Lacrimispora indolis DSM 755: one gene and its partner. The protein of the gene in region 2 interacts with the protein of the main gene of each other region in a pairwise test. Links are inferred from orthologs where the notes say so. Each region holds a gene or a part of one and is shown on either strand. Other genes may lie near its edges.

Evidence for each region.
Region 1: the proteins of ileS (region 2) and K401_RS0125290 interact in binary tests that used the Escherichia coli proteins (3 or more experiments, as listed by UniProt). The link is inferred for Lacrimispora indolis DSM 755 from one-to-one orthologs.

The regions. Positions count from the first base shown.
Region 1 is NZ_AZUI01000001.1:5,195,979-5,200,098, reverse strand. Bases 678-3,634 are described here. They hold K401_RS0125290 (substrate-binding domain-containing protein), read left to right. Parts: upstream 678-1,621; coding sequence 1,622-2,647; downstream 2,648-3,634. Other genes in these bases: K401_RS0125285 (MurR/RpiR family transcriptional regulator), read left to right, coding at 2,868-3,614; K401_RS0125295 (ABC transporter permease), read left to right, coding at 678-1,580. Outside these bases: K401_RS0125300 (sugar ABC transporter ATP-binding protein), read left to right, coding at 1-634; more of K401_RS0125295, read left to right, coding at 618-677; K401_RS0125275 (1-phosphofructokinase family hexose kinase), read left to right, coding at 3,765-4,120. UniProt on the Escherichia coli protein: Part of the ABC transporter complex RbsABC involved in ribose import. Binds ribose. Also serves as the primary chemoreceptor for chemotaxis.
Region 2 is NZ_AZUI01000001.1:3,933,730-3,938,535, forward strand. Bases 485-4,127 are described here. They hold ileS (isoleucine--tRNA ligase), read left to right. Parts: upstream 485-813; coding sequence 814-3,927; downstream 3,928-4,127. Other genes in these bases: K401_RS0118835 (glycogen/starch/alpha-glucan phosphorylase), read left to right, coding at 3,949-4,127. Outside these bases: more of K401_RS0118835, read left to right, coding at 4,128-4,806. UniProt on the Escherichia coli protein: Catalyzes the attachment of isoleucine to tRNA(Ile). As IleRS can inadvertently accommodate and process structurally similar amino acids such as valine, to avoid such errors it has two additional distinct tRNA(Ile)-dependent editing activities.

The DNA of each region.
Region 1 (4,120 bases), 1.3 Mb from region 2 along the record:
CATAGAGCTTTCCAAGTTGATTTACGGCGCCATGCCAATGGAAAGCGGAGAAATTTATGTACACGGTGAAAAAAAGGATTGTTCCTCTCCAAGAAAAGCATTGGAAGCAGGAATCGGGTTTGTCTCAGATGACAGGAAGCAGGAAGGGCTTGTTTTAATAAGAAGCATCAAAGAAAATGTTTCCATGTCTTCTTTAAAAAAGCTGACCAAAGGATTCCGGCTGGACAACAGACTGGAAATGGAACGTGTAAAGGAACAGGTTAAGGCGCTGAATATTAAAATCAGTTCCACGCAGCAGCTTGCCGGAAAGTTAAGCGGCGGAAACCAGCAGAAAATAGTGTTTGCAAAAGTGCTTTTAGCGGATTCTGATATTCTGATTTTAGATGAGCCTACACGGGGAGTCGATGTGGGGGCGAAGGCAGAGATCTATGCCATTATGAACAAGCTGACAGAGGCCGGTAAAAGCATCCTGGTTATTTCCACGGATTTACCGGAGCTGATCGGAGTCAGTGACCGCGTCATTGTCATGCGGGAAGGACGGACGGTATTAGAAATCTCCAAACAGGAAATGAATCAGGAAAAAATATTAGCGCATGCGTCTGGAGGGGTAAGTGAAAATGAATCAGGAAACTAAGAAACGGTTAATCAACCAAATAAATATATATCGTTCGGTTTTGATCTTGCTGGTCATCTGTATCTTTGCCGCTTTTTTGTCAAAAAGTTTTTTAAGTGTTTCCAACTTATTTAATGTTTTTAAGCAGGTGACAGTTGCCGGTATTATCGGATGCGGCATGACCTTTGTAATTCTGACCGGCGGAATCGATCTGTCCGTTGGTTCCATTCTGGGGTTTGCAGGAGTGGTAGCCTCCGGTGTGCTGGCTTCCACCGGCAATACTTTACTGGCAGTATTTACAGCAGTTGCAATCGGAATTACCTGCGGGATCGTCAATGGATTTTTTATTTCCCAATGCGGCATTCCCCCGTTTATTGCCACTCTGGGCATGATGACCCTGCTTCGGGGCTGTGTTTTGATCTATACCAAAGGTTCTCCTATTCCGGTAAAAATAGATTCTTATAAATTTATTGGAAAAGGTACGGTTCTGGGGGTTCCTGTGCCTGTTATTATCCTTATAGCGCTTTTCCTGCTGGCCCATTACATTTTGACACAAACCAGCTTTGGGCGCAGTATTTATGCATTTGGTGGAAACAGGGAAGCTGCCCGTTTATCCGGAATTTCTGTAAAGAAGACGGAGTGGATGGCTTACATCATCAACGGTTTATTAAGCGGCATTGCGGCAGTGGTTTTAACAGCCAGACTGGGGTCTGCCCAATCCACCAGCGGACAGGGGATCGAGATGGATGCCATTGCAGCGGTCATACTTGGAGGAACCAGCTTAAGCGGAGGAACCGGATTTGTACTGCCTACGGTGGTAGGCGCCATGATCATGGGAATAATCGATAACATTCTTACGCTTATGAACGTCAATCCACATGCCACCAATATTGTAAAAGGCGCAGTTGTGCTTATTGCAGTTCTGGTGGACAAAAAGGTCAAGGATTTATCTGCGAAAGCAGAATAAATAAAACTATTAATGTAAAAAAGAAGGGAAGGTAAAAAATTATGATGAAAAGAAAACACATGGCAGCAATGGCAGCAGCAGGACTTGTTCTGGCATCACTGGCAGGATGCAGCAGCGGAGAGAAGGCGCCTGAAACCAAGCAGGAGACCACACAGACAGAAGCAGCCACCACAACAGCGGAAGCCCAGTCCAATGCAGAGGCTAAGCCGGCGGACAAGAAATACGTGGTAGGACTTGCCATGAATACTCAGACAAATCCGTTCTTTGTAGACGTAAAAGACGGGGTACAAAAAGCCGCAGACGAATTAGGAGTGGAGCTTTATATCACAGATGCCCAGGATGATCCTACGATCCAGATGAAGGACATCGAAAATCTGATCACCAAAAAGCCGGACTGCATCATCATTGATACCTGTGATTCAGATGCAATCGTTTCTTCCATTGAAGCTTGCAACGAAGCCGGTATCCCGGTGCTTACCATGGACCGTGAAGCCAGCGGCGGAGAAGTTGTTTCCCATATCGGCTACGATGCCATTAAATCCGGGAAACTGGCAGGCCAGTATCTGGTGGACACACTGGGAGGCAAAGGAAATATCGTAGAAATCCAGGGTATTATGGGAACCAACGTGGCTCAGAGCCGTTCCAAGGGCTTTAACGAAGTGATAAGCCAGAATCCGGACATGAAGATCGTTGCATGCCAGGTTGCAGATTTTGACCGTTCCAAGGGCATGAGCGTAATGGAAAACATCCTTCAGGCCAATGACCACATTGACGGATTATATGCGGCAAATGATGAAATGCTTCTTGGCGCATTGGAAGCAATTGAAGCCGCAGGCCGTCTGGATGAGATCACCATGATCGGCTGTGATGCCATTGATGATACCATTGAAGCCATTAAAGCAGGAAAAGTTGAGGCAACCATTGCAGAACCCCCATTCTTCCTGGGAAAAGCAATTATGAACTCTGCATACAACTATCTTCAGGGAAAAGAAGTAGAAAAGTATGTGATCCTGGACAACGAACTGGTAACAGCTGATAATGTAAATGAATTAGTTACAAAAGAATAATCCGGATTTATGCCGGCTGGGGCATCAGACTGAGTGGATCGGTCTGGTGCCCCGGCTCTTTCTGTTGCTGTGATCATATTTGTAAATTTTGAAAAGATTTTCATTACAGTTTGTGATATAATTTTTACAGCTGCCAGGCATTGTTTCCAATCCGCTTCGCAGACTGATTCGGTTAAATAATGGCGGCTGTAATCAAAAATCTGAGCCAGGAGGTGTTTTCATGATTATTTCCCTCGATCCAATGACTGTAGAAAAATTAACAAAGACAGAGCTTGAAATCGTAAATTTTATCAACACCCATGAAGATACCCTTCCTGAAATGTCGATTGTAGATATTGCATTTGAGACTTATTCTTCTCCCTCTACCGTTTCCAGAGCAATCCGCAAGTGCGGATTGAACGGATTTAATGAGCTTCGCTACCGTTCGGTCAATCATGCAAAGAGCGAGGAAATACAAGAGATGAATGAGATACTCAATAAGACTCTTATTGAAGCTCAGAAGGTTCATGAACGTATTTCCCTTACCAATGTTTTGGAAATCATAAAATGTCTGGACTCTGCCCGGCAGATATCGGTGTTCGCAAGAGGTCCCACAACTTATGTAGGCCAGGAGTTTTCTTTAAAACTTCAGCTTCTTGATTACGATGTCTTTTTTACGGATGATCCCAATATCATGCAGGTAAAAGCTTCAAAACTAAAGGCAGATGATGTTTTGTTTCTCCTGTCTTTAAACGGGGAAACTCCGGAGCTGATATCCTCTGCTTTTACAGCTTTTCATCGGGGAAACCGGGTGATCACCTGCTGCTGTAATGAGAAGTCCAAACTGTTCTTATACAGTCAATATTCTCTTGTGGGATATAAGCACTCTCATCAGGCTATTAAGGAATTTGAGGTCTCATCAAGAATTGCATTGCATATGATTTGCAGAATTATCATTGATTATATATCAACCTATCGCAAGAAATAACAGGGCGGATGAAAAATCCGGCCCTTTTTTTATATCTTAACCTTGCTTTTACAGGAAATGGGTTTTCAAATTCTGAAAAGATTTTCATGTGGTTTCCCTATATAATGGCAAATGAGCAGAAGTTCTGAAAAAAGGTGAGGTGCAATAAAGATGATCTATACTTTGACTACAAATCCTGCGATTGATATGAATATTTCAACCAATGGGATACAGGCAAAAGTTGTAAACCGGACGTATGGTGCTGTTTATACTCCCAATGGAAAGGGCCTGAATGTAAGCTATTGTTTGAAGCGGTTTCATATCCAGTCAAAAGTTCTTGGCTTTTTCGGAGATTTTTCAGGAAAGTATATCGTTGAGGAGACTCAGAAGAAATCCATTGAAACCTTTCCTGTCTGGGTGGAAGATATTACGCGGATAAATATTTTTTTAAACGATGGGAAAGAGGAGTACAAATTTGTGAATGAAGGGTCCTATGTATCTGACAAAAAGCAGGATGATATGCTCCG
Region 2 (4,806 bases):
CGAAAACATAAGTTTCGCCTGAATCAGGTTATAGGCAAATTCAGGCAAGAGGCAAAACCGTTAGACCTTGGCAGAAAACCGAAAAGGGCGATGGATAAATGCGAAAGCATGGATGAAGCCGGAATAAAGATCTACCAATCTCTTATATGCCTATAGTTCGTTATAACTGCAGAGAAATATTCATCTGATGGGTAATTTTGATTCGTCCGGATTGAATTTTTGTTCGGTAGCTGGATAACAATATAGTAGAATGAAAACAACGATGCAGAGATTTCAGATTAGTAGATGGTTTTAGGCGAAAGGTAACGGGAAAAAATTCATATAGAGCATCCAGAAAACGTGAAGTAAAAAACGAAACGAGAGAGGTAATTAAGAACTAATGGATGAAAGCGTGTAGAACGGGTATCGAATTTCATGAATATGATTCGGTACCCGTTCTCCTTTGTGCCTTACGGAAGGAAAAACAAATTAGCCTTGACATTTCTTTTCCAAATCCATATAATTATAAAATACGGAAATATACCGTACCATATCATAATAAGAAGAAAGACTTTGATGGAGACAGTAGGACCATGGGAAATCCAAAGAGAGCCGGGGAGGGTGGAAGCCTGGCGAAAGTAGCGTGGGTTTGAATATCACTCCGGAGTTTCCGGCCGAAAGCCTTGGCAGTAGGTCAGGACGTAGTTTCTGCGTTAAAGGAAAGCATATGCTGGTATGCGGTAATAGGTGGTGTAACGGAGATATAGTGAGGCTTTCGTCCTGATTACGGGATGAGGGCTTTTTTTATATATGCAGAAATGGAGGTCGCAAAAGATGTACAAAAAAGTCCCTACAGACTTGAATTTTGTCGCACGAGAAAAAGAAGTTGAAAAGTTCTGGGAAGACCATGAGATTTTCAAAAAGAGCATGGAAAACCGCAAGGAAGCAGAAACCTACACGTTTTATGACGGTCCGCCCACTGCCAATGGGAAACCCCATATCGGGCACGTATTGACCAGGGTCATCAAGGATATGATCCCAAGATACCGTACCATGAAGGGCTATGACGTTCCGCGTAAAGCAGGCTGGGATACCCACGGACTGCCGGTGGAGCTGGAAGTGGAAAAGATGCTGGGCCTTGACGGCAAGGAACAGATCGAAGAGTATGGCCTGGAGCCATTTATCAAGTATTGCAAGGAAAGTGTTTGGAAATACAAAGGCATGTGGGAAGATTTCTCAAAAACCGTTGGCTTTTGGGCTGATATGGATGACCCATATGTTACCTACGAAAATGATTTTATTGAATCCGAGTGGTGGGCATTAAAGCAGATCTGGGAAAGAGGCCTTTTGTACAAAGGCTTTAAGATCGTTCCTTACTGCCCCCGGTGCGGAACTCCCTTATCCAGCCATGAGGTGGCCCAGGGGTATAAGGATGTAAAAGAACATTCCGCCATTGTCCGGTTTAAGGTAAAGGGAGAGGAAGCCTATATTCTGGCATGGACCACAACTCCCTGGACTCTTCCTTCCAACGTGGGCCTTTGTGTGAATCCGGATGAGACCTATGTGAAAGTACAGAACGGAGACTATACCTATTATCTGGCAGAAGCTCTCTGTGAAAAGGTTCTGGAAGGGGAGTACACGGTTTTAGAAAGGTATCAGGGAAAGGATCTGGAGTATAAAGAATACGAGCCTTTATTTGACTTTGTAAAACCAAATAAAAAAGCACATTACGTGACATGTGACCATTATGTCACCCTGACTGACGGTACCGGCGTGGTACACATTGCTCCTGCCTTTGGTGAGGATGATTCCAAGGTGGGCAGAAAATATGATCTTCCCTTTGTACAGCTGGTCAATGCGGCCGGTGAGATGACGGAGGAAACCAAGTGGGCAGGCATTTTCTGCAAAAAAGCAGATCCAATGATTTTAACGGATTTAAAGGAGAGAGGGCTGTTATTCTCAGCACCTATATTTGAGCACAGCTATCCCCACTGCTGGAGATGCGACACCCCGCTCATCTACTATGCAAGAGAATCCTGGTTTATCAAGATGACGTCCGTAAAGGAAGATCTGATCCGCAACAACAATACCATCAACTGGATCCCGGAAAGCATTGGAAAAGGACGTTTCGGTGACTGGCTGGAAAATGTCCAGGACTGGGGAATCAGCAGAAACCGTTACTGGGGCACGCCTCTAAATGTGTGGGAATGCCAGTGCGGTCATCAGCACTCCATCGGAAGCATTGAGGAATTAAAGGCCATGTCACCCAACTGCCCGGCAGACATTGAGCTTCACCGCCCATATATTGACGAGGTGACCATTACCTGTGAAAAATGCGGAAAGCAGATGAAGAGAGTGCCGGAGGTGATTGACTGCTGGTTTGATTCCGGTTCCATGCCATTTGCACAGCATCATTATCCTTTTGAAAACAAAGAGCTGTTTGAGCAGCAATTCCCGGCTGACTTTATTTCCGAGGCTGTGGACCAGACAAGAGGCTGGTTCTACTCCCTCCTTGCCATCTCCACTCTGATTTTCAACAAGGCGCCATATAAAAATGTAATTGTTCTGGGGCATGTCCAGGATGAGAACGGGCAAAAGATGAGTAAATCCAAGGGAAATGCGGTAGATCCTTTTGACGCGCTTGAAACCTACGGTGCCGATGCCATCCGCTGGTACTTCTATGTGAACAGCGCGCCATGGCTGCCAAACCGTTTCCACGGGAAAGCGGTTATGGAAGGACAGCGCAAATTTATGGGCACCCTGTGGAATACCTATGCATTCTTTGTGCTTTATGCGAATATTGATGAATTTGACCCCACAAAATACAGTCTGGAATATGATAAGCTTCCCGTCATGGACAAATGGCTTCTTTCCAAGCTGAACACCCTGGTTGGGACTGTGGATACCTGCCTTTCCGGCTATCAGATTCCGGAAGCGGCAAGAGCGCTTCAGGATTTTGTTGACGATATGAGCAACTGGTATGTCCGCAGAAGCAGGGAACGCTTCTGGGCAAAGGGAATGGAGCAGGATAAGATCAACGCTTATATGACCCTTTATACAGCCCTTGTCACAGTAAGCAAGACCGCGGCTCCCCTCATTCCGTTCATGACGGAAGAGATCTATCAGAACATGGTCTGCAGCGTGGATCAGTCTGCGCCGGAGAGCATCCACTTATGCGATTATCCGGAGTCAAACAAAGCCTATATTGACAGGCAGCTGGAAATCGACATGGATGAAGTATTAAAAATCGTAGTCATGGGCCGGGCTGCCAGAAATACGGCTAATTTAAAAAACCGCCAGCCTATCGGCCAGATGTTCGTAAAAGCACCTCACGTCCTTCCTGTATTTTATCAGGAGATCATTGAGGAAGAGCTGAACGTAAAAAAGGTGGTATTTACTGATGATGTAAGAGATTTCACATCCTACAGCTTTAAACCTCAGTTAAAGACCGTTGGACCGAAATACGGCAAGCAGCTGGGAGACATTAAAAAGGCTCTTTCAGAGGTGAGCGGCAATGAGGCCATGGACACCTTAAATGAAACAGGTGCCCTTACCTTCTCATTTGGCGGAACCGAAGTTGTGCTCACCAAGGAAGACCTTCTCATTGACACGGCTCAGACAGAAGGTTATGTAACTGAGGGAGACAATACCATCACCGTTGTTTTAGATACCAATCTGACACCCCAGCTTTTGGCAGAGGGCTTTGTGCGTGAGCTGATCAGCAAGATCCAGACCATGCGTAAGGAAGCTGGGTTTGAGGTGACGGATCACATTGTGGTATACAGCAAGGGCAATGAAAAAATTGCCGGTATATTAAAGCTTCACGAGGAAGAAGTAAAGAGCGAGGTACTTGCGGAAAACATCATCCTTGAAACGCTGGCCGGTTATGTGAAAGAATGGAACATTAACGGCGAAAATGTAACCCTGGGTGTGGAAAAGTTCCAGTAAACGGTTAGGAGGTTTTGTAGAATGAGTATGGGATTTGATAAGGAAACCTTTAAAAAAAGTGTTCTGTTTAATATGAAAAATGTGTTCCGCAAGACGGTTGACGAGGCTACTCCGGAGCAGATGTACCAGGCGGTGGCCTATGCGGTAAAGGATGTGGTCATAGACGAATGGATCGCAACCCATAAGGAGTACGAAAAGCAGGATGTAAAGACCTTGTATTATCTGTCAATGGAATTCCTCATGGGCCGTGCTCTTGGCAACAACATCATAAGCTTTATGGCCCAGCAGGAGGTAAAGGAAGTTCTGGAAGAGCTGGGTTTTGATTTAAATGTCATTGAGGACCAGGAGCCGGATCCTGCTCTTGGAAACGGGGGGCTGGGCCGTCTTGCGGCCTGCTTCCTGGATTCCCTGGCAACCCTTGGATATCCGGCCTATGGCTGCGGCATCCGTTACCGTTATGGCATGTTCAAGCAGAAAATAGAAGGCGGATATCAGGTGGAAATTCCTGATGACTGGCTGAAGAACGGCTATCCTTTTGAGCTTCGCAGAGGAGAATATGCCACTGAGGTAAAATTCGGGGGCTATGTGAATACTGTCTGGGAAGACGGAAAGGAACGCTTTGTCCAGGAGGGATACCAGTCTGTCCTGGCTGTTCCCTATGACATGCCCATCGTTGGATACGGAAACAATGTGGTGAACACTTTAAGGATCTGGGATGCCCAGGCCATCAATACCTTCAGCCTGGATTCCTTTGACAGGGGCGATTATCAAAAGGCCGTGGAACAGGAAAATCTGGCTAAAACCATTGTAGAGGTCCTTTACCCCAACGATAACCACTATGCAGGAAAAGAGCTTCGTCTGAAACAGCAGTACTTCTTC